4 regions of the Lentibacillus sp. Marseille-P4043 genome follow, and region 4 is predicted to be linked to each of the others. Evidence: riboswitches for the same ligand, from Rfam matches in the RefSeq annotation. Region 4 holds a riboswitch; each other region holds the start of a gene.

Region 1 (5,423 bases), 1.1 Mb from region 4:
GGAAAACATCCCACGTAGATAACTGAATGCCTGTTCTTTATGTTTGGCAAATAACGCTGCAATTACTTCGGTATCCGATTCTGTTGCGAACTGATATCCATCTTTGACTAAATCCTCACGTAATTCCACATAATTATAAATTTCGCCATTAAAAATAAGCCATATTTTTTCATCATTGTAGCTTAATGGCTGTTGGCCGCTTTCTATATCAATAATACTTAAACGTCTAAATCCAAATGATACATATTCATCATGAAAATAACCTTCATCATCTGGCCCTCTGTGGGTGATGATATTGTTTTGTTGTTCAAATAAATGGATTGCTTCTTCATTTGGCATACTCGGATGATTGCGGATCATCCCAATAAATCCACACATGGCTCTAGCCTCACTCTCAAGATTCGTAATTATACCTTTTAGAGTATATCATAAATGGTTTTTTATTTCGATATGGAAAGGAGCTGATTCACTATCAAGTAATTCCAACTCTTCAATCCAATCGATAGCATATTTTTCAGTATGTTCAACTTTTAAATATGTACAAGCAACTCACGTATACTGTACGAAAAACACAAATCACGCCCCCCATTTTTAGGAAGACGTGATTTTCATTTTAAAAACGATCTATTTTATTTCTCCGCTAATGCCTTCAATTCCGCTACCTTATCTGTTTTCTCCCATGGGAATAAGACATCTGTTCTGCCAAAATGTCCGTATGCGGCAGTGTTTTTAAAGATTGGCCGTTGCAAATCAAGCATACGGATAATGCCTGCCGGACGTAAATCAAATAATTCTCGAACTGCTGCAACGAGTTTTTCTTCCGTAACTGTTCCAGTACCGAATGTGTCAATCGCAATGGATACGGGTTCCGCAACGCCAATCGCATAGGCAAGCTGCACTTCACACGTTTTAGCAAGGCCTGCAGCAACAATATTTTTTGCTACATAACGAGCGGCATATGCTGCTGAGCGGTCCACCTTAGTCGAATCTTTTCCACTGAATGCTCCTCCGCCATGACGGGCATAACCACCATACGTATCAACAATTATCTTTCTTCCTGTTAGTCCAGCATCCCCTTGTGGTCCACCAATAACGAAGCGGCCGGTTGGATTGATGAAATATTTTGTTGTTTCATCTAGTAAATTTGCTGGTACAATCGGATGAATAACATGCTCAATTAAATCCTTTTCAATTTGTTCGGTTGAAATGTCCTGGTGATGTTGTGTAGAAATGACAATTGTATCTACTTTAACAGGATTGTCATTTTCATCATACTCTACCGTTACCTGTGTTTTTCCATCCGGACGTAAATAAGGTAGAATTTCATCTTTTCTTGCGTCAGCTAATCGTTTTGCCAATTTATGCGCGAGTGAAATCGGCAATGGCATCAATTCTTCTGTTTCATCACAAGCAAAGCCAAACATTAACCCCTGATCACCTGCACCGATCGCAGCGATTTCCTCATCAGACATCTTTCCTTGACGTGCTTCCAATGCAGTGTCCACTCCACCAGCAATATCTGCTGATTGTTCATCAATTGCTGTCAGTACTGCACATGTTTCAGCATCGAAACCAAACTTAGCTCTTGTGTAACCAATATCCTTTATTGTCTGTCTTACAATTGCTGGAATATCTACATACGTACTTGTTGAAATTTCCCCTGATACTAATACTAAACCAGTTGTCACCGTTGTCTCACAAGCTACTCGTGCATTCGGATCTTTTGATAAGATTTCATCCAAAATAGCATCTGAAATCTGGTCACAAATTTTATCCGGATGTCCCTCTGTTACCGATTCAGATGTAAATAAACGACGATTTGCAGCCATTGGCTTAAATCTCTCCCTTTATATCGTGGTACGGAACTCCTCTGTATTTATCAATTATATAAACTCCCTTTAAAACAAAAAAAGCCTTTCCTACTTGTATGAGGAAAGGAGTTGTGGCCTTTCGCTCTTATTGTTCAAGGAAATATCCTTGCATCAGATTAGCACCTTTTCACAAATGTGATGGTTGCTGGGGTTCATCGGGTCTGTCCCTCCACCAACTCTGAATAAGAGAGTGTCCGTTCACGTTTTATCGTACCGAAATCGTTGTGATGTGTCAACTTTTTCAAAGGACAGCACAACATTTTAAATAAAATAATATATTAGTATGGACTAATTAAATAAATGTGTTATACTAATAAACAGATTTAAAAGAAAACCGTTTCATGGCTCTATAAAAAAATCCATCAAAAAGGAAGGTATCATATATGAAATCGATGGAACGATCAACCGTATCGGATGAACTTTTAGCGCAAGGGAATATCCAGCACAATTTATCGGTACCTCAGCTAGTTGAAAAAATCTTAGCAAGGAACGAAGGAGTATTGACAGCAACAGGTGCAATTCAAGCAACAACAGGAAAATATACCGGACGTTCACCTAAAGATAAGTTTATCGTGAAAGATGACATTTGTGAACAGTTTATTGATTGGGGTCTTGTAAACCAAGCAATCGATGAAGATAAATTTAACCAGCTATACGAGAAAGTCATAGCTTATTTAAAAGATAAAAATGAATTGTATTCCTTTAAAGGATTTGCCGGTGCAGATAAAAAGCATCGTTTGCCAATTCAGGTAATTAACGAATATGCATGGCATAACTTATTTGCTAGACAATTATTCATTACACCAACTGAAGAAGAGTTAAAATCGCATCATGCTGAATTTACGGTGGTTTCTGCACCAACATATAAAGCAGACCCAGCAATTGACGGAACAAATTCAGAGACGTTTATTCTCGTTTCCTTCAAGCGACGGATTATTTTAATCGGCGGAACAGAATATGCGGGAGAAATTAAAAAATCAATTTTCTCTGTAATGAACTATTTACTACCACAAAAAAATGTACTTTCGATGCATTGTTCCGCGAACGTTGGTCAAGAAGGAGATGTTGCCTTGTTCTTTGGTTTATCCGGAACAGGTAAAACGACATTATCAGCTGACCCTTATCGCCGTCTGATTGGTGATGATGAGCATGGCTGGAGTCCTAATGGTGTGTTCAATATTGAGGGCGGTTGCTATGCAAAATGCATCAATTTGTCCAAGGAAAAAGAACCACAAATTTTCAACGCAATACGTTTTGGCTCTGTCCTGGAAAATGTCATCATTGACAAGGAATCTAGATTGCCGGATTATGACAACACTGTACTGACGGAAAATACCCGGGCAGCATACTCACTGGAAAACATTGATAATATTGTAACACCTAGTGTCGCTGGTCACCCAAACACGATTATCTTTTTAACTGCTGATGCTTCCGGTACATTACCACCAATCAGCAAGTTAACAAAAGAACAAGCGATGTACCATTTCTTAAGTGGATACACAAGTAAACTTGCCGGGACAGAACGTGGGGTTACAGAGCCACAAGCGACATTTTCGGCGTGCTTTGGTTCACCATTTCTACCGTTAGCACCGTCCACTTATGCTGAAATGCTTGGTGAAAAGATTGATCAGTTCCATTCTAATGTTTTCTTAGTAAATACAGGCTGGACTGGTGGTTCATACGGTGTTGGGAATCGCATGAAACTTTCGTATACAAGGGCAATGATACATTCTGCCTTGGAAGGTGAATTAAATACCGTTGAAACAGTAAAAGATGACATTTTCGGATTAGAAATGCCAATGCATGTTCCTGGTGTACCTGATGAAGTACTAATACCGAAAAACACCTGGGCTGACAAAACAGCCTATGATGAAGCAGCTAAAGTACTCGCAACTAAATTTCATGAAAACTTCAACAAATTCACGCAAGCAAGTGAAGATATTATGCAAGCAGGCCCTATTTACAAGCCTGAATAATAATTGTTTACTCATCCTTTATGGATATTTAATAGTTTCAAGAACAAGCAATGGCTTTGGTTAGTTGTCAGCTTGTTGTAAAACTGAAAAGCGAACTAGTCAGCATCATTCTGACAACCGGTCTCCATATGGAGGTCGGTTTTTTTATTTGGTAGCTTTTCTATGGATTGTTACTACTACTCTCCTTTCCACGGGTGACTAGTAAACCCAGCGTCAATGTTGGTGCATTTTAATTTCCTTTTCCCTAGGCGTTCACACATTTTCTACAAAAACATACACTATGTTGAAACACCCATTTGAAACGGAAAGGAACGATTTGCATGAGAAAATTAACGTATTTTATGCTCTTTTCCAGTATAATGCTCATTTTCCTAGCAGCTTGCGGCTCTAATCAAAAAGCCGAAAACACATCTATTAAACTTGCTGAAGTAACCCGTTCATTATTTTATGCACCACAATATGTTGCCATCGAAAAAGGGTTTTTTGAAGAAGAGGGATTAGATGTGGAACTCCAAACAACCTGGGGTGGTGATAAAACGATGACAGCTCTGTTATCAGATGGTGTAGATGTGGCTCTTGTTGGTTCTGAAACATCAATGTATGTTTACGGCCAGGATTCAAAAGACTATGCTGTTAATTTTGCCCAATTAACACAAACAGATGGTACATTTTTAGTTGCGAAAGACCCACACCCTGATTTCACGTGGGATGAACTAAAAGATAGTACATTTTTAGGCCAGCGCAAAGGTGGGATGCCACAAATGGTTGGTGAATTCGTACTTAAGCAACATGATATTGACCCACATGCAGACTTAAACTTATTACAAAATATTGAATTTGCCAATATCCCAGGTTCCTTTGTGTCTGGTGACGCAGAATATGTTCAACTATTCGAACCAACTGCAAGTATTTTTGAAAAAGAGGGAAAAGGCCATATCATTGCATCTTTTGGTGAAGAATCCGGCCAAGTGCCATATACCGTATTTATGGCAAAAAATAGTTATATTAGCGAGAACGAAAACGACATCAAGAATTTTACAAAAGCGGTATACAAAGCACAACAATGGGTTCAAGACAACGATGCTGAAGCGATTGCAAAGGTAATTCAGCCATATTTTGAGGATACAGATATTGAGATGCTAGCTTCATCGATTGAACGGTATAAAAATCAGGGATCTTTTGCTACTGATCCTATTTTAGATCAGGAAGAATGGAACAATCTAAAGGCGATTATGGAAGAAGCCGGGGAACTGCCAGAAGAAGTATCCTATGAAGATCTGGTAAATACAAAAATTGCTGAGGAAGTTATAGGTAAGTAGGAGGGAATTGTTCATGTCATTTCTTACCTTAGAACATGTATCGCACCATTATTTTTCAAAAAAAAGCTATACAAAAGCATTGGATGATATTTCTTTTTCAGTCCGTGATGGTGAATTTGTTGCCTTGCTTGGTCCAAGTGGTTGTGGCAAGTCAACGATTCTTTCTATTATTGCTGGCATTATGGAGCAAACTACCGGTGATGTTTTACTAGAGGGAAAATCCTTACGTGAATCGAAACTAGCAATTGGCTATATGC
Region 2 (5,423 bases), 1.1 Mb from region 4:
ATCCATTCTCAATTTATTCTCATTACAATCTTATATCATTTCAAATGTATATTCAACTCTTAAAGATTGATAAATATCACGTTTTTCATGATATATTTCTAGTTTAACACAAAATTCAAGATTGGGTTTCATTCAGCATATACGAAAGAGTTATTTTTTCCAAATAAAGGTCAAAAACACCTACCACTAATCACAATGTCAAGCATATATCATATACTAAACAAAAATGCCGGTAACACCCAAGAGGTGCTACCAGCTTTCAATTATTATATCATTTATGCAATTGACTATCGATTTCGGCAATTTTATGTTTACATTCTTCGTATTCCTGTTGTCTTCTCTTTTCAACAACGATACGATTGTCTAACTTCCTCCCGTATTCTGCATAGCCCATTCCGTGCGACTGTTGCATTGCTTTCTCCATTTCGGGAGTGTGATTGATCCTTATTCCACTATGGATAGTGAATCATCCTTTCAATTTATTTAACAATTTTAATGCTACCATAAGGACGATTCCCATTACAAAACGGATATAAACGTAGGTTGGCGCAATGAATTGGATATTCTCCAATAAACAAAACATAGCCATCTTTCTTCATCATATTTATCTTTTTGCAACGAATTACTACTATTTACTCAAGATTTACAAAAAAAGTTATTCTTCCCCATTTACTGGGACAACTGCACCTTCATATTTTTCTAAAATAAAGTCCTGAATTTTTTTCGAATGCAATACATCAACTAATGTATTCAATGCCTTATTATCTTTATCCTCTGTACGAACAGCGACAACATTCACATAAGGGGATTCATCACCCTCTAATATAATGGCATCGTCCAATGGGTTCAATCCCGCCTCAATTGCATAGTTTGTATTAATCGCCACTAATGCATTTTCCTCCGAATTGTATAGTTCAGGTAATAGCGCCGCATCCACATCTGCAGAGAATTTTAAGTTTTTGGGATTATCCACGATATCATCAACCGTTGCATCGACTGTATCCACACTATCATCAAGCTCGATCAAGCCTTCTCGTTCAAACAATGCCAATATACGTCCATGGTCAGCGACTGAACGACTTAAAATAACTTCTGTACCATCTTTTATCTCATCGACACCGGATATTGTTTTCGAATAAACTCCCATTGGTTCAATATGAATGCCACCTATTTGCGTGAAATCATAACCTATTTCAGCGATTTGTGTTTCTAAATAAGGAATATGTTGAAAATAGTTGGCATCTAACTCGCCACTTTCCAAATCATCGTTAGGCAAGACATAATCTTGGTATTCTTCTATTTCAAGTGTAATGCCTTTTTCTTTAAGAAGTGGTTTTGCTTCTTCTAAAATTTCTGCGTGCGGTACACTAGAAGCGCCAACTTTTATTGTCTTATTGCCTGAATCACCTTCGTCCGAATCTCCACCACATGCTGCTAAAATGAGAACAGTTAATACTGAAACAATAGCTAAAATCTTTTTCATGATAAATTCTCTCCTTTTTTTATCTTTTATCTAATTTATTGGAAACAAAGTCGCCAATGAATTGAAAAATAAATACAATGATAACGATTAATATGGTACAAACGAACACAACGTCAAAGTCACGTCGTTGAAACCCGTAAAAGTATGCGTAATCACCTAAGCCACCAGCTCCGATAACACCAGCCATTGCTGTGTAACCAATTAAGGCAATCGCGGTAACCGTGATTCCTGAAATTAGCGCTGGCATCGATTCTGGTAACAACACCCGGAAAATAACCGTGCGTGTTTTAGCTCCCATTGCTTTAGCTGCTTCTAAAACACCTTTATCTACTTCTTTTAGAGCAATTTCAACAAGTCGTCCATAAAATGGCGCTGAACCGATAATGAGTGCTGGTAATGCAGCGTTTGGACCACGGATCGTACCTATAAGAAAATCAGTAAACGGGAATAACAATAAAATTAAAATAATAAAAGGAATGGCGCGAAATACATTCACAATCGCTGCGACTATAAAATGAAGAAACTTGTTCTGCCAAATACCATCTTTCGCTGTCAGGTACAAAAGTAATCCAAGTAGAATCCCTAATATAAATGTTCCAACTAACGAAAGTAACGTCATATAAAACGTTTCGTATGTTGCTGTCCAAAAATCCTGCACATCGAGATTTGGAAATAAATTAGTTAGCATCACGAACAACCTCCACTTCTACTGAGGTTTGAGTGATAAAATCAATCGCCTTATCCATTTCCTCTGTTTTCCCTTCCATTTGTACAAACAAGGTTCCATAGGCTCCTGCCTGCGTTTGTGTGATCTTCCCTTGTAAAATATTAATATCAATCGCAAATTTTTTAGCTACTTGGCTGATTAATGCTTGGTTGGTTGTTTCACCGATAAAATGAAGTCGAACTATTTTTCCGTGTTCATAGGTATTTACCAATTCATTGACGCCTTCATTTTCGTCTTGGGTCCCCATTACCTGCTCTACAAATTTTTTCGTCACTTGTTGCTTTGGTCGTAAAAATACATCTAGCACATCACCTTGTTCCACAATTCTACCGTTTTCCATGACAGCAACTTGCTTGCAAATTTTACGAATGACGTGCATTTCGTGGGTTATTAAAATAATCGTTAACCCAAGCTTTTTATTAATATCCACTAATAAATCTAAAATAGCATTTGTCGTTTCCGGATCAAGTGCGGATGTTGCCTCATCACAAAGCAGAACTTTCGGATTGTTGGCGAGTGCTCTAGCAATTCCGACACGTTGCTTCTGTCCACCACTCAATTGCGATGGATAAGCATTTTCACGTTCAGAAAGTCCAACTAACTGGATTAACTCGTTAACCCGCCTCTCCCGCTCAGTCTTTGGTACACCGGCAATCTCCAAAGGAAATGCAATATTATCCTTAACTGTGCGTGACCATAGTAAATTAAAATGTTGAAAAATCATTCCAATTTCCTGCCGAGCTAAGCGCAGTTGATTTGAATTTAGTTTGGTAATATCTTGCCCATCAATGGTCACCTGCCCATGTGTAGGATCCTCCAAACGATTTAGTAATCTAACAAAGGTACTTTTTCCAGCACCACTGTAGCCAATAACACCGAATATACCTCCTTCTTTTATATCAAGTGTTAAATCGTCAACAGCCGTGATTTGCTTTTTATTAGATGTAAAAACTTTGCTTAAATTCTCTATCGAAATCACAAGTATTCCTCCTAGTTGTTCATAAAAAAAACGTCTTTCTGTAAGAGAACAGAAAGACGTATTATATGTCTTTGCGTCCCCTCATCTGTCAAAGTATTACTTTGCAGGAATTGGCACCTTTCAAACATTTAAGTTTGAAGGTTGCCGCGGTTTCACAGGGCCAGTCCCTCCACCGCTCAAGATAAGAGATTTTAAATTCATTTAAATTGATAAATTCGATAATAGCACGCTTATTTCTTTGTGTCAATATAAATTTTCTTTCGTTAAGTCGGAACCGTCAATTCCCAACGAACAGCTCTGGTTTATACTTCATTAAATAGCTATAAATATTGGCAATCGAATGAAAAGCATACACTTTTTCTTGCACTTCATTGTCAGTTTTGATCAGCAGACATGGTACACTTTCAATCTGATTGTCCTGCATAAAATCAGGATAAAATGACGCATTCATATGATAAAAAATAGACTCCTGATGGACAGATTCAATTTTATCCAGCATTGTTCTCGCTAATGCACAAGTCCCACAAAAAGGAGTATGAATAAATAATAAATAATGATCTTGCTGTAACACTTCCGTTGTTATTTCTTGCAAAGGAATCACCCTAAATCAAAAATATCGGATTAACCGCAATAGATTTACTTACTAGGACAGTTGCGAGTATTTGTTCAGGCGTTGTCGCAACTTCACGATATTCACTGCTAACATAAATATGTTCAGCATGTGGCAGCTCGCGCGCTAATTGTTTGCGTAATTTAATCCCTGAATTGTCTTCATCAACTAAGATAAAAACATCTTTATTGTCTAAATCGTACGTGTATAAAAGTTCATCAAATCGTTCCACACCGAGTGTACCATTTGTACAAATGATCTCCACATCGTCCGTGATTACTTTTTTGATTTGCTTTTTGTCCGTAAGACCTTCGACAATAATAACCTTTTCCGATTCGTGTGTCATCATCACATAGCACTCCTTATGGAATCAAGCAATATGATTCGTAAGTATGTGTTCAAAAAGTAACAAATCACAAGTAAGGTTGCAGCAGCATAGACTTATGGATCCGAAAGATTTAATGACTTATCCAAATTGCAACCGATCTAATAGACAATCTCTTTTATGTTTTTCGAAGGATACTTATTATTGTACCTTTTGAACAGCCCTATATAACAATACTATGATGCGAATAAGGCTGACTTTACATCCTTTTTCAAAGATGCAAGCCAGCCTAAAATTATTGTATGATTTTGTGATTAGTCTTCTTGAATAACTTCTTCATATTTTTCAGCTGATAATAGTTCGTCAAGCTCTGATTGATTTGATGGCTCAACAACGATCATCCATGCTTTTTCGTATGGAGATTCGTTAACAAATTCTGGACTATCATCTAGCTCTTCATTCACTTCAACCACTTTTCCACTGATTGGAGCGTACAATTCCGAAACAGTTTTAACAGATTCGACGCTTCCGAAAGGCTCATCGGCTTCGATATCGTCGCCTACTTCTGGTAGCTCAACAAACACAATATCGCCAAGTTCATCTTGTGCAAAATCTGTAATTCCGATACGTACTTTGTCATCTTCTTTTTTTACCCATTCGTGTTCTTCTGAATATAATAAGTCTTTTGGTAAGCTCATTGAAATCCCTCCGTTAATTAATTGCACTATTACTATACAAGGTAATAGCTTTTATTTCTAGTATTTCAGCTTATTTTCTACAGCCAAATTTCAGCAAACGTTTCTTCCTTAAATCCAACCGTTACGTTTTGTCCATCCGTAACAATTGGTCGTTTTATTAACATACCATCAGATGCGAGTATTGTCGCCATTTCTTCAGTTGTCGCATCTTTAATTTTATCCTTGATGTTTAACTCACGATACTTTTTCCCGCTCGTATTGAAAAACTTTTTAGCTGGTAATCCACTTTTCTCAATAAAATCCAACAGTTCTTCCTTTGTCGGTGGATTGTCCACAATATGTATGCTAGAATACGTTTTTTCGTGATCGTCTAGCCATTTCTTCGCTTTCTTACACGTACCACAGTTTGGATACCAGTAGAATGATAGTGCCATATACGTCCCTCCTAACCTTTTTACTATTTACATTTATTATAGCAAAATTCTATTGCAGTGGTCGAAGGAATTGCTAACGATTATTTTTTATGTTGACATTTTACATAAAATCCTTTAAATTGATCAACGTGACTATAAGGTTACCAATTATGACCGAGTGGTTACAA
Region 3 (5,423 bases), 370 kb from region 4:
TTTTCTTGTTTCATTTGTTCCATCCATTTTCCTAAACGACAATCAGCTAAACTGGTTTTCTCACGTTGCTCCGTATGGTATCCAAGCAACCTGTTGTATAACCACCAATTCCATAAACGATGCTCCGTTTGGACGACACGCAAAAGCTGTCCAGAGGTTAATTCTGGAATGACACTGATAACTTCTTTCCTAAGCTCATCGACTTCCCGACTTGCTTGATAAATGGAATTTCCGGTTGTGTTTGTTTTGTCTTTTATCTTTTCGGTATGATCGTGAATGACAAAAATCCGATCGGTAATATCCTGTGTTGCCGCCGATTGTTCTTGGGCAATGGCTGCAATACTGCTCGTTGAATCACCCACTTCCTCGATTTTTTCCATCATTTTTTCCATCATTGCAATCGCATTATTAGCTTGTTCTACTTGCTTGGATAAAGAGGCAGACATTTCTTCCACAGTATTGCCAACATCACCAGAATCAAATTGAATGCCTTGAATCGTCTTACTTATTTGGTTAACCGATTGTTTCGTCTGTTCGGCTAATCCGCGAACCTCATTGGCTACAACAGAAAAGCCACGTCCACTATCACCAGCGCGGGCTGCTTCAATCGAGGCGTTAAGTGCCAACAAATTCGTTTCATCGGCAATATTTTGAATCAACTCTACAATATTGGTAATCTCTTTCACATCATTTATCAAATGACTGATCTTATTCTGCATTTGAGTAAAATCATCCGCCATTTTTGTAAAACCAGTTAGTGTCTGTTGAATAATGTCATGACCCTTTTGTGACTCTTCGATCATTTTCACAGTATTACCCGATACGGTTGTCGCATTATCGGCAACTTGTTGGACAGAATCACTAAGTTCGCTGGCGGCATCACTGATACTTGACGTTTCCGTTACAGTTGCGTCAACATCATGAAGCAAACCACTAACTTTATCCGCCCCGATCACACTTTCCATCACTTTATTGATGTTTTCCACCATGTAAAAATCATTCGCTTCTTGATATGCATTTAAAACGATCAACGAATCAAACGTTATAATTCTATTTAATGCAACCAAAACATCTGCAAGCTCATTTGGTTTGGAATGAAATCTGGCAACAATTAATGGAAACAAATATTCATACACACGAACATACGACCCGATATACCATTCATCTGTCAAATGGATACGGCTATGTATTCGGCCAATTTTTTTACGATATTCAATATAATCAGCATCAAGTTTTGGCTTTGTCAACTGTTGGAAATACTTTGTGATTAACGTTGTGTATGCTTTAAAAGTTGTATTATCATTAAAAATTTCCTTGATCTCCGGAATCATCATAATCATGTTGTAATGCCGCTCGGCAATGGTTGATGCATGTTCCTCCATTATGTCATCAATTTTCGCCAAGGCATTTAAATCTTTTTCTGAAAGCTGACATAACTTTAATAGCTCCCTTGTAGATTCAACATCATTAATTGAAATATCACTGTCTTTTAATGGGGTTATGTGATCGTTCTGTTTTAACTTCGTCGTGAATAGCATAAAAAATCCCCTCCTACTTTAAGTGTAGTGGGAATTTTTTCATTTAGATGTGATACAAGTCACACGTCTAGTACTTTTTTTTCATAAATAAATTCGTTGCCTTCTGGTGGCCTTTTTCATTTTTGGTGTTGTATACCCATGATCAAATATCCTACCTTTTCTCATATTGCAATTGTTAAGCAACGTATCAACACCTCCATCATAGTGTCTCATCGCATGTTGAAAAACATATGCTGCTACACGTGCATCCTCCAATGCATGATGGTGTTCAAATGCTATTCCATGATGTGTAGCCACTGTGTTTAGTTTGTGGTTCATTAAATCTGGCCAAACTTTTTTGGAAATATTCGCTGTACAAAGATAGTCCATTTCTGGATAAGCTATCTGAAAGTAATCAAGTGTATTCCTGATTACACTCATATCAAAACTGGCATTATGCGCAATAACTAGATTACCAGCTAGGTAGCTATGTAACGTCGGCCAAACTTCTGAAAATGTTGGTGCATCTGCAATATCGCTGGGTGTGATCCCATGAACGGCAATGTTAAATGAACTAAATTCAACGAGCGGATTAATTAAACTGTAAAATTCATCCACAATTTCGTGTTCATTTGCCACAACGATACCAATTGCACATGGACTATGACGTTTCGCATTTGCCGTTTCAAAATCAATGGAAGTGAATTGCATAACTTTGCTCCCCCTTTCTAAGTGCGTGTTCAAACAATATATCCTCTTTCGCCAAGGAAGAAATTCGCCGCTTATCATTTGGTGCCTTTTGAATAACCTCTTTCATGCACTAATTTTTTCGATAAACAACTCTCGTACCACATATAATATCATGCAATGCCTTCTTTTCCTCGTTCCATCCGGCCATCATATAACCGATCATTAAAGGAATTGCGGAAATAACATACGCGAATCCTCTTCCTAGCGATTTCAACAAGCTAATTTGCGTCATATCTTTGTTTAACACTTGAATTTTGCACACCATTTTCCCTGGCGAGCCGCGAAACTTACTTCCAGTAAAAATAATGACAAATATAACAAAATAAATGAGGTTTGCTGCATCTTCTGATCGAGAAGTATTTTCTAAACTATAATTGAAAAAGACGTGATCATTCACTAACATGGCAATAATTAGTGCGATTACGAGTGTAAATACCCCATCCACCATATTCGCCAAAAATCTTATCCAAAATCCTGCTGGTTTGTACTGTTCCTGTTCCAAGCTAAAACACCTTTCTATTTATGACCCCATTACCCGAGTTAATTTTAAATGAAATCGAGCCTCAAATAATAAGTATTTATCTCCCATTATAATTCATTTCTAACACTGTGCAAAAAAACGCGCTCGTATATCAACGGAATTATTATTTCACATGTTAATAATTTCATTGCGGTATTTTATTTTTCAAAAAAGTTATATTATTTTGTTGACATTTCAAAACAAAGGCGGTAAAGTATTTATCAATAACTTAATTAAATAGTAATTTTTCTTATCCAGAGAGGTGGAGGGACTGGCCCGTTGAAACCTCAGCAACAGACAATTGTACTGTGCTAATTCCAGAAGCGTAAAGCTTGAAGATAAGAAGAGCAACCACTATCGCGTGAGACCCTCTTCTTTTCTAAAGAAGAGGGTTTTTATTTTTGAACACGTAGTAAAAGCCTACCACAAACCAAAAAGAGGAGGAACATGAATGAAGCGTAGTTTAGAAGAACGACTCAAAGAAGGAACAGTAATTGCTGGTGAGGGATATTTATTTGAATTGGAACGAAGAGGATATTTGCAAGCCGGATCCTTTGTCCCTGAGGTGGCTTTAGATAATCCTCAGGCACTTAAACAAGCATACAAGGATTATATGAATGCCGGCTCAGATGTTGTGTTGGCTTTTACATATAATGCACACAGAGAAAAAATGCGCATTATTGGTAAAGAGGATTTATTAGAGCCTTTAAATAGAAATGCTATCCGCATAGCTAAAGAGGTTGCAAGTGAGCATCCGAAAGAAGAAGCACTAGTAGCTGGAAATATTTCAAATACGAATATCTTTGATCCAAAAGACCCTGAATCGAAGGCAAAGGTAAGAGATATATTTGCTGAAATGGTTAAGTGGTGCAAGGAAGAAGGAGTCGATTTCATTAACGGGGAGACTTTTTATTACCATGAAGAAGCACTCATCGCATTAGAGGAGATCCTTAAACAAGAACTTCCAGCAGTCATCACCCTAGGACTAATGGGAGAAAATATTTTAAGAGATGGCTACACTGTCGATGAGTCATGTAAAGTTCTCTCTGAGAAAGGTGCCCTGGTCGTTGGCATGAATTGTTTCCGTGGTCCCAATACGATGCAACCATATCTTGCGGAAATAAGAAAAAATGTAGGTGGTTATGTTGGCGGCTTGCCGATCCCATACCGTACAACAGAAGAAAACCCAACTTTCTTTAACTTGCCTGATGGAGGATGCAGCTGTCATTTGCCTTTGGAGACCACTTTTCCAACCGCATTAGATCCACTATATCATAACCGTTATGAATTGGCGGAATGGGCTAAAGAGGCGAAAGATATTGGTATAAATTATATTGGCTTGTGTTGTGGTGCATCACCAGCAATGTTGCGAGCAGTGGCTGAAGCAGTAGGTGTAGAAACGATTAATTCAACATACTCACCCAATATGGAGAAACATTTCTTGTTTGGAAAAGACGAGACATTAAAGCAGCATAATTTGAGCTATCGTTTAAAAGCCTGATCGGAAAATATGGCTGAATTTCTAAAGCAACAAAAATGAGGTGATCTTTTGGCAAATGAATTAGTAAAAGCAATACAATTAGTAAAAGAAAAAGAGTGGGTAGATTTGACACATGCTTTTGGTCCAAATTCACCACACTTTTCAGCATTTGAAGCAGCAAAATTCGAAACACTATTTGATCATGATGATGGTTTTTTCGCACAAAGCTTCACATTTCCTGGACAGTATGGTACACACCTGGATGCACCGATTCACTTTGTCCGCAATACAAGGTACTTAGATGAATTAGATTTAAAGGAATTTGTTTTACCACTCGTTGTCATTGATAAATCCAGGGAAGCTGCTGAAAACAATGATTTTACATTAACAGTTAATGATATTTTAACATTTGAAGAAGAGCATGGAAAAATAGATCCCCATACTTTTATCGCCTTGCGTACAGATTGGAGCAAGCGCTGGCCTGATCAAGAGGCATTTGACAATAAAGATGTTGACGGTAATAACCATGCGCCCGGATGGTCCCTGGAAGCTTTGAAATTCCTATATGAAGAACGAAAAATAAAAGCGATTGGTCATGAAACATTTGATACGGATGCAGCTATTGACTTCCAAAAAAATGGTGCTCTTATAGCAGAATATTATGTTCTAGATCAAGACACATTCCAAGTTGAACTATTAACGAATTTAGATAAACTGCCTGCAAAAGGAGCTGTCATTTTTAATATTGTACCAAAGGCAAAAAAAGCATCCGGATTTCCAATACGATCATTTGCAATACTTCCATAGCTATTGTGTTAGATAACCAAATTGCGACAATACCAAAATTAAATGAAAAGAGGAATTTATATGTCTATTACATTAACAAAAGCTCCGTTCAGAGCAGATCAAGTCGGAAGCCTATTACGTCCAGAGAACTTACACAAAGCCAGAAAGGAATTCAAGGAAGGGAACATAACAGCAGAACAATTACGCGAGGTCGAAACGCAAGAAATCAAACGAATTGTTGACAAGCAAATCGAAATTGGCCTAGAAGCAGTAACCGATGGTGAGTTTAGACGTACATGGTTCCACTTGGACTTTTTAGAACATTTAAATGGAATTGAAGGTTATGTACCTGATCACGGATACAAATTTG
Region 4 (5,423 bases):
AAGTTGATCCAGGCTATCAAAAAAATCAATAACACCAATATCCTGTAATGCTGAACCACTAGAACAAGCAAAAATTTTATTTTCCTTTATATGTTGTTGTAATGTTTGTAACCATAAATTTTTGTCATAACCTGACTCCATATAATATTCAAGAAGCTGTTCATCACGCTCTGCAATAAATTCAATTAACTCTTCCTTCATTTCCCCATTATGAAAAGTTGTTGTAAGATCACATACATCTTCTGTTAGATTGGTACGAATTTCGTCCAAGACACCTGTTGCATTAGCACCTTCACGATCCGTTTTATTGATGAAGAAAAATGTGGGAATATGATGTTTTTGCAGCAATTGCCAAACCGTTTCTGTATGCCCTTCTACACCTTCAACCGCACTAACCATGACAATGGCATAATCCATCACCTGGATGGCTCGTTCCATTTCCGGGGAAAAATCGACATGCCCAGGAGTGTCAATCAAAAAATAATTGGAATCTTTATATGTAATTAGTCCTTGATCTGCAAAAACCGTAATTCCACGTGCCTTTTCAATATCATGACGATCAAGATAAGCATCTCGATGGTCAACACGGCCTTTTTGCCGGATACTTTTTGTATGGTAAAGCAGTTGCTCGGAAAAGGTTGTCTTCCCGGCATCAACATGTGCTACTATTCCGATTGTCTTATTCATTGTGTCACCTCGAACATTTTCAATTGCCTATCATTATTATATCAAAGTAACATCTAACTGTAAGAAAGAATCCATACAAAATAAAAATAGGGGATTAGCAACTTATTTCTAACAAGTTACAGATCCCCAAAAACTTAAAAATTACTCTACAAGCAAAGTTTTCGCTTGTTTCCCCGGATGATGAGCTGGCAACTGATCTCCATGACCAAATAGATTATCCTGCTTCTTCTTCTGTTCTGCCAACAATTGGAACAAACATCGAAAGAATTTTCACCTCTTCTGGAGATCTTCCCGTTTTCTTGATATCTGCCCGTAGTTTCTGAACTGTTTCTTTAGCAGCAGCAATATTTGGTGCACCAATGAATGTAAGTTCTGCATTTTGAGCAGCAAATGCGCGACCTTTTGTAGAAGCACCTGCTTGATATATGACCGGCGTCCGCTGCGGTGATGGTTCACTTAAGTGAGCACCAGGCACTTTAAAATATTTTCCTTCATGTTTAATATCATGAACTTTGTCTGGATCGGTATAGATGCCATTTTCTTTATCAACCTTAACAGCATCGTCCTCCCAACTTTCTTCCCAAAGCTTATAGCAAACACCCAAGTATTCTGCTGCAATATCATAACGCTCATCATGTTTCACTTGGTCATCAAATCCCATATTTACTGCTGCACTTTTCAGGTAAGACGTTACAATGTTCCATCCAATCCGCCCATTCGTTAGATGATCCAACGTTGTCATTTTGCGGGCAAAAGGATATGGATGTTCATGTGTAACAGAAGCCGTTACACCAAATCCGAGATGCTTCGTTACGCCCGCCATTAACGGAACAACCAATAACGGATCATTGACTGGTACCTGTGCCCCCTGACGAACAGCCGCATCCCGTGAGCCTTGATATACATCATATGCACCTAATACATCCGCAATAAATACAGCATCAAACCGACCTTTTTCCAGTAGTTTAGCAAGTTCAATCCAATACTCACTATCCTTGTATCGATGTGATTCATCTTCTGAATGGGTCCATAATCCAGGAGATTGATGACCCGCACAGTTCATATCAAACGCATTTAAATAGATTCGTTTGTTCGGCATATTTGGATGGCCCTCCTTCATTTAATTCAAATGTTTCTTTAATACAATGAAGCTGCTAGTGCATTTTGTTTATACACCAATTCCACAAAGTAATGTAATTGCTTTTTAGTGCGTTGTAAAATGTCCTCATCAACTATTGGATTTTTCTTTTGTTTATCAATCTGACTATCAAGTACATAGATACCTTTTAGATTATATCCTTTTAATGTTGCTAGCACAGGTTTTAATGCATATTCAATTGCTAGAAGATGAGACATACTCCCACCAGTCATGAGCGGGAGGACAGGTTTATGTTTGAGCACATCTTGCGGAAGTATATCAAGCAGTGCTTTTAAAACTCCCGAATAAGCGCCTTTATACACAGGCGAACCAACTATGACACCTTTAGCCGCCTGAGTTAATGTCGCGATTTCCCGGATGGCCGGAGTATCAAAGTCTCCCGAAAATAAAGTTTCAGGTGGCACATCTTTAACCGAAATATGGGTTACCGAAAAATCTTCCTGTTTAAGTAAAGTTCCCAAATATTTCAGGACCTGTTCCGATCGGGAATATGCTGATGGACTCCCAGATAAAATAGCAATTTCACTCATACAATCATCCCTTCTATTTTTCTAACGTTCGTTATTTAGCTACTGTGAATTTTTTCATTAGAAAACCCCCTTTTCTTTTATTCGAGAAAAGAGGGTTATTTTACGTTTAACATTCAATTTCCGCTCTTATCTCCCAAGAATTACTCCCGCTGGAATTAGCACCTTCCCGACAAGTGTCAGAGGTTGCTGAAGCTTCACAGGGCCAGATCCCTCAGCTTCTCTTGATAAGATTATTTAATTTTAATTTAAAGTATATTCCAACAAATCCAATAAGTCAAGTAGGAATTAAAAAATATGGTTCAATCCAAATATGCATGTAAATAAAAGGAACCAGAATTACCTGGTTCCTTCTTTTTTCTTATTCTTATTCCGTCAACAACGGATAGTAACCTTCTTCATTATGTGTTTCTGTTCCAACAAGTGGCGGATTAAATACACACACCATGCGCATTTGTGTTCTTGCGCGAAGTAGGTGCTTATCATTCTCATCTAGTGTATACATTGTTCCTGCTTTAAGTTGCCACACTTCACCAGTTTCTACTTTTTCAATTTCTCCTTCGCCTTCAATACAATAAACTGCTTCAATATGGTTTTTATACCAAAAATAATTCTCTGTACCAGCTTTGATTAATGTATCATTCACACTAAAACCAACATTGTCTTTTTTTAATAAAAATCGGCGACTCGTCCAGTTTTCTCCTGATGTTTCGTCCTCAGTACCTTTAATATCTTCAAGTGATTTTACGATCATTTCTACATTTCTCCTCTCTATTTTTCAGGCAATATCTATTACAATGTATTATGCAAGAACGTGATTTATACTTTCTTCCAAAATTCCAAGTCCTATTTTCAAACCTTCTTTATCAATGATAAGCGGCGGAAGGAACTTAATAACTTCATCATTTGGTCCTGAAGTTTCAACTATTAATCCACGTTCAAATGCTTCCGAACAAATTTTACTAGTAACATCATTTGTATTGTCGATGGCAATTCCCTGCATTAGACCTCTACCACGAGCCTCTCCATTTAGTTCTGGGAATTTTTTGATAATCGATTGAATACCTTCCTTTAAAATAAGCGCCTTCTCTTTAATTGACTGACTGAATTCATCTGTTTCCCAATTGGTCAATGCTTCTGATGCAGCAATAAATGCAAGGTTATTGCCTCGGAATGTTCCATTATGCTCACCAGGCCCCCATTGATCATATTCTGGTTTAATCAGTGTAATAGCCATTGGTAGGCCAATACCGCCGATCGATTTAGAAAGGCAGACAACATCTGGATTAATACCAGCAGGCTCAAAACTAAAGAAAGTACCTGTTCTGCCACATCCTGCTTGAACATCATCAATAATTAATAAAATGTCCCAACGTTTACAAATATTTTCTATTTTTTTCAGCCATTCCATTCTTGCAGCATTTATTCCACCTTCACCTTGAACGGTTTCTAAAATAATTGCTGCTGGTAATGCTACACCGCTTCCACTATCTTCTAGAAAACGTTCCAAATATGCAATTGTATCTTGACCATCCATGTATCCGTCAAATGGCATTGAAACAGAATGGTTGAGCGGAATTCCAGCACCATGGCGTTTGAATGAATTTCCTGTAACAGAAAGGGAACCAATTGTCATACCGTGGAATGCGTTTGTGAAGCTAATAACGGTATCACGACCAGTAACCTTTCTGGCAATTTTAAGGGCGCTTTCGACTGTGTTTGTTCCCGTTGGTCCAGGAAACATAATTTTATAGTCGAGTTCACGGGGTGTAAGAATAACGTCATTAAATCGTTCTAAGAATTTTTGTCTCGGTGTTGTTCCCATGTCGAGGCTATGGATTATTCCATCATTACGTATATAATCAATTATTTTCTCCTGCATTGCCTCATTGTTATGACCATAATTTAATGTCCCGGCACCTGCAAAGAAATCAATATATTCTTTATCATCTATATCCCACAACTTATATCCTTTAGCCTTTGTAAAGATAGTTGGCCAGCCTCTGCTGTAACTTCTTACTGTAGACTCAAGTTCTTCAAACGTTTTCATTTTCGCATCGCTTAATACTGCTGTTGTCACCTGCATCATTCCCTTTATTTATTTTCTTCTGAAATAGGTCCAATCTTATACAACAATTCGTCTTCATGCCCTGTTCGTGGAAAATCGATCGATAAAATATAACTTGATGTTATACAATTCGTCTCAAGCTTCTTCGCAAGACCTAAAAATAAATGTTGTGATGGTATATTTGACGGCGAGACGGTCGCTTCAACATAACGAACATCCTCACACGATTCACGATTTAGTAACTGAAAAAGCATCTTTGTTCCCAACCCTTGACCGCGTTGTGATTCATGAACAGCTACCTGCCAGATGAAAAGTGTATTTGGTTTATCTGGGCGAACAAACCCAGAAATAAATCCAACTGTTTCTCCGTCCCTTTTAGCAACAATCGATGTGCCTGAAAATATCTCACACCACATGATATAACTATAGGAAGAGTTAAGATCAAGAACTCCAGTATGTTTAATCAGTTCCCAGACTTCTGCGCCATCATCTTTATCAGGCGTGCGAAAGTGAAATTCGGTTTTCATTTCTTTAGGCTTTACCATTTCTCCGATTCCGCTTTTATTAATGCTCCCACCTCCAAATTATTTTTTCTTCAATATTTCGCGTACTTAAATAGCTTAAACTAGCCGGAAAATTTCGTCAAAATGGATTAAACCTTATTTATTGTGTTTAAACATGCTTAAGCTTGATTAAGAGGAAATAAGTGACAAGGCTTTTAAATAGCTATCAAATAGTGGTTAATAATCTGGATTTTAAACAATTCAGGTTTTTCTCCCTCTGTAACCAATCCAACAAACTTATTTAAGATAATGGCAAACTTTCCTCATTAAAAAGGGATTACTCATCATTATATTAAATTATAATAAAATAACTTAGTCTAAAATGGAGGCGATTGAATGTCTAATATAGTCACCATGGAAAATGTCACAAAAAAATTGGAAAAACAACGGCTGTTAGTAGTGTTTCGTTCACAATCGAA

What was found. Region 4 has a riboswitch for S-adenosylmethionine ahead of ssuE (NADPH-dependent FMN reductase). Riboswitches for the same ligand answer to the same signal wherever they lie in the genome.
Region 1: it holds a riboswitch for S-adenosylmethionine, as region 4 does, so the genes downstream of both, metK (methionine adenosyltransferase) here and ssuE (NADPH-dependent FMN reductase) in region 4, are expected to answer to the same signal.
Region 2: it holds a riboswitch for S-adenosylmethionine, as region 4 does, so the genes downstream of both, C8270_RS10485 (methionine ABC transporter ATP-binding protein) here and ssuE (NADPH-dependent FMN reductase) in region 4, are expected to answer to the same signal.
Region 3: it holds a riboswitch for S-adenosylmethionine, as region 4 does, so the genes downstream of both, C8270_RS18240 (homocysteine S-methyltransferase family protein) here and ssuE (NADPH-dependent FMN reductase) in region 4, are expected to answer to the same signal.

Annotation. Positions count from the first base shown of each region.
Region 1 is NZ_LT984884.1:2,220,364-2,225,786, reverse strand. Features, by position in the region: gene asnB (asparagine synthase (glutamine-hydrolyzing)) at 1-378, opposite strand, end outside; gene metK (methionine adenosyltransferase) at 630-1,829, opposite strand; SAM riboswitch class I at 1,954-2,060, opposite strand; gene pckA (phosphoenolpyruvate carboxykinase (ATP)) at 2,255-3,847, shown strand; gene C8270_RS10815 (ABC transporter substrate-binding protein) at 4,168-5,166, shown strand; gene C8270_RS10810 (ABC transporter ATP-binding protein) at 5,180-5,423, shown strand, end outside.
Region 2 is NZ_LT984884.1:2,153,398-2,158,820, reverse strand. Features, by position in the region: gene C8270_RS19985 (hypothetical protein) at 272-424, opposite strand; gene C8270_RS10495 (MetQ/NlpA family ABC transporter substrate-binding protein) at 656-1,483, opposite strand; gene C8270_RS10490 (methionine ABC transporter permease) at 1,503-2,171, opposite strand; gene C8270_RS10485 (methionine ABC transporter ATP-binding protein) at 2,161-3,189, opposite strand; SAM riboswitch class I at 3,268-3,377, opposite strand; gene C8270_RS10480 (thioredoxin family protein) at 3,467-3,781, opposite strand; gene C8270_RS10475 (toprim domain-containing protein) at 3,792-4,145, opposite strand; gene gcvH (glycine cleavage system protein GcvH) at 4,439-4,822, opposite strand; gene C8270_RS10465 (arsenate reductase family protein) at 4,900-5,256, opposite strand.
Region 3 is NZ_LT984884.1:3,668,226-3,673,648, forward strand. Features, by position in the region: gene C8270_RS18225 (methyl-accepting chemotaxis protein) at 1-1,538, opposite strand, end outside; gene C8270_RS18230 (3'-5' exonuclease) at 1,620-2,228, opposite strand; gene C8270_RS18235 (RDD family protein) at 2,338-2,769, opposite strand; SAM riboswitch class I at 3,035-3,132, shown strand; gene C8270_RS18240 (homocysteine S-methyltransferase family protein) at 3,239-4,288, shown strand; gene C8270_RS18245 (cyclase family protein) at 4,337-5,074, shown strand; gene C8270_RS18250 (5-methyltetrahydropteroyltriglutamate--homocysteine S-methyltransferase) at 5,135-5,423, shown strand, end outside.
Region 4 is NZ_LT984884.1:3,299,355-3,304,777, forward strand. Features, by position in the region: gene C8270_RS16360 (elongation factor G) at 1-687, opposite strand, end outside; partial or broken gene C8270_RS16365 (NtaA/DmoA family FMN-dependent monooxygenase) at 908-1,786, opposite strand; gene ssuE (NADPH-dependent FMN reductase) at 1,825-2,376, opposite strand; SAM riboswitch class I at 2,500-2,607, opposite strand; gene C8270_RS16375 (ectoine synthase) at 2,741-3,127, opposite strand; gene ectB (diaminobutyrate--2-oxoglutarate transaminase) at 3,176-4,423, opposite strand; gene ectA (diaminobutyrate acetyltransferase) at 4,468-4,986, opposite strand.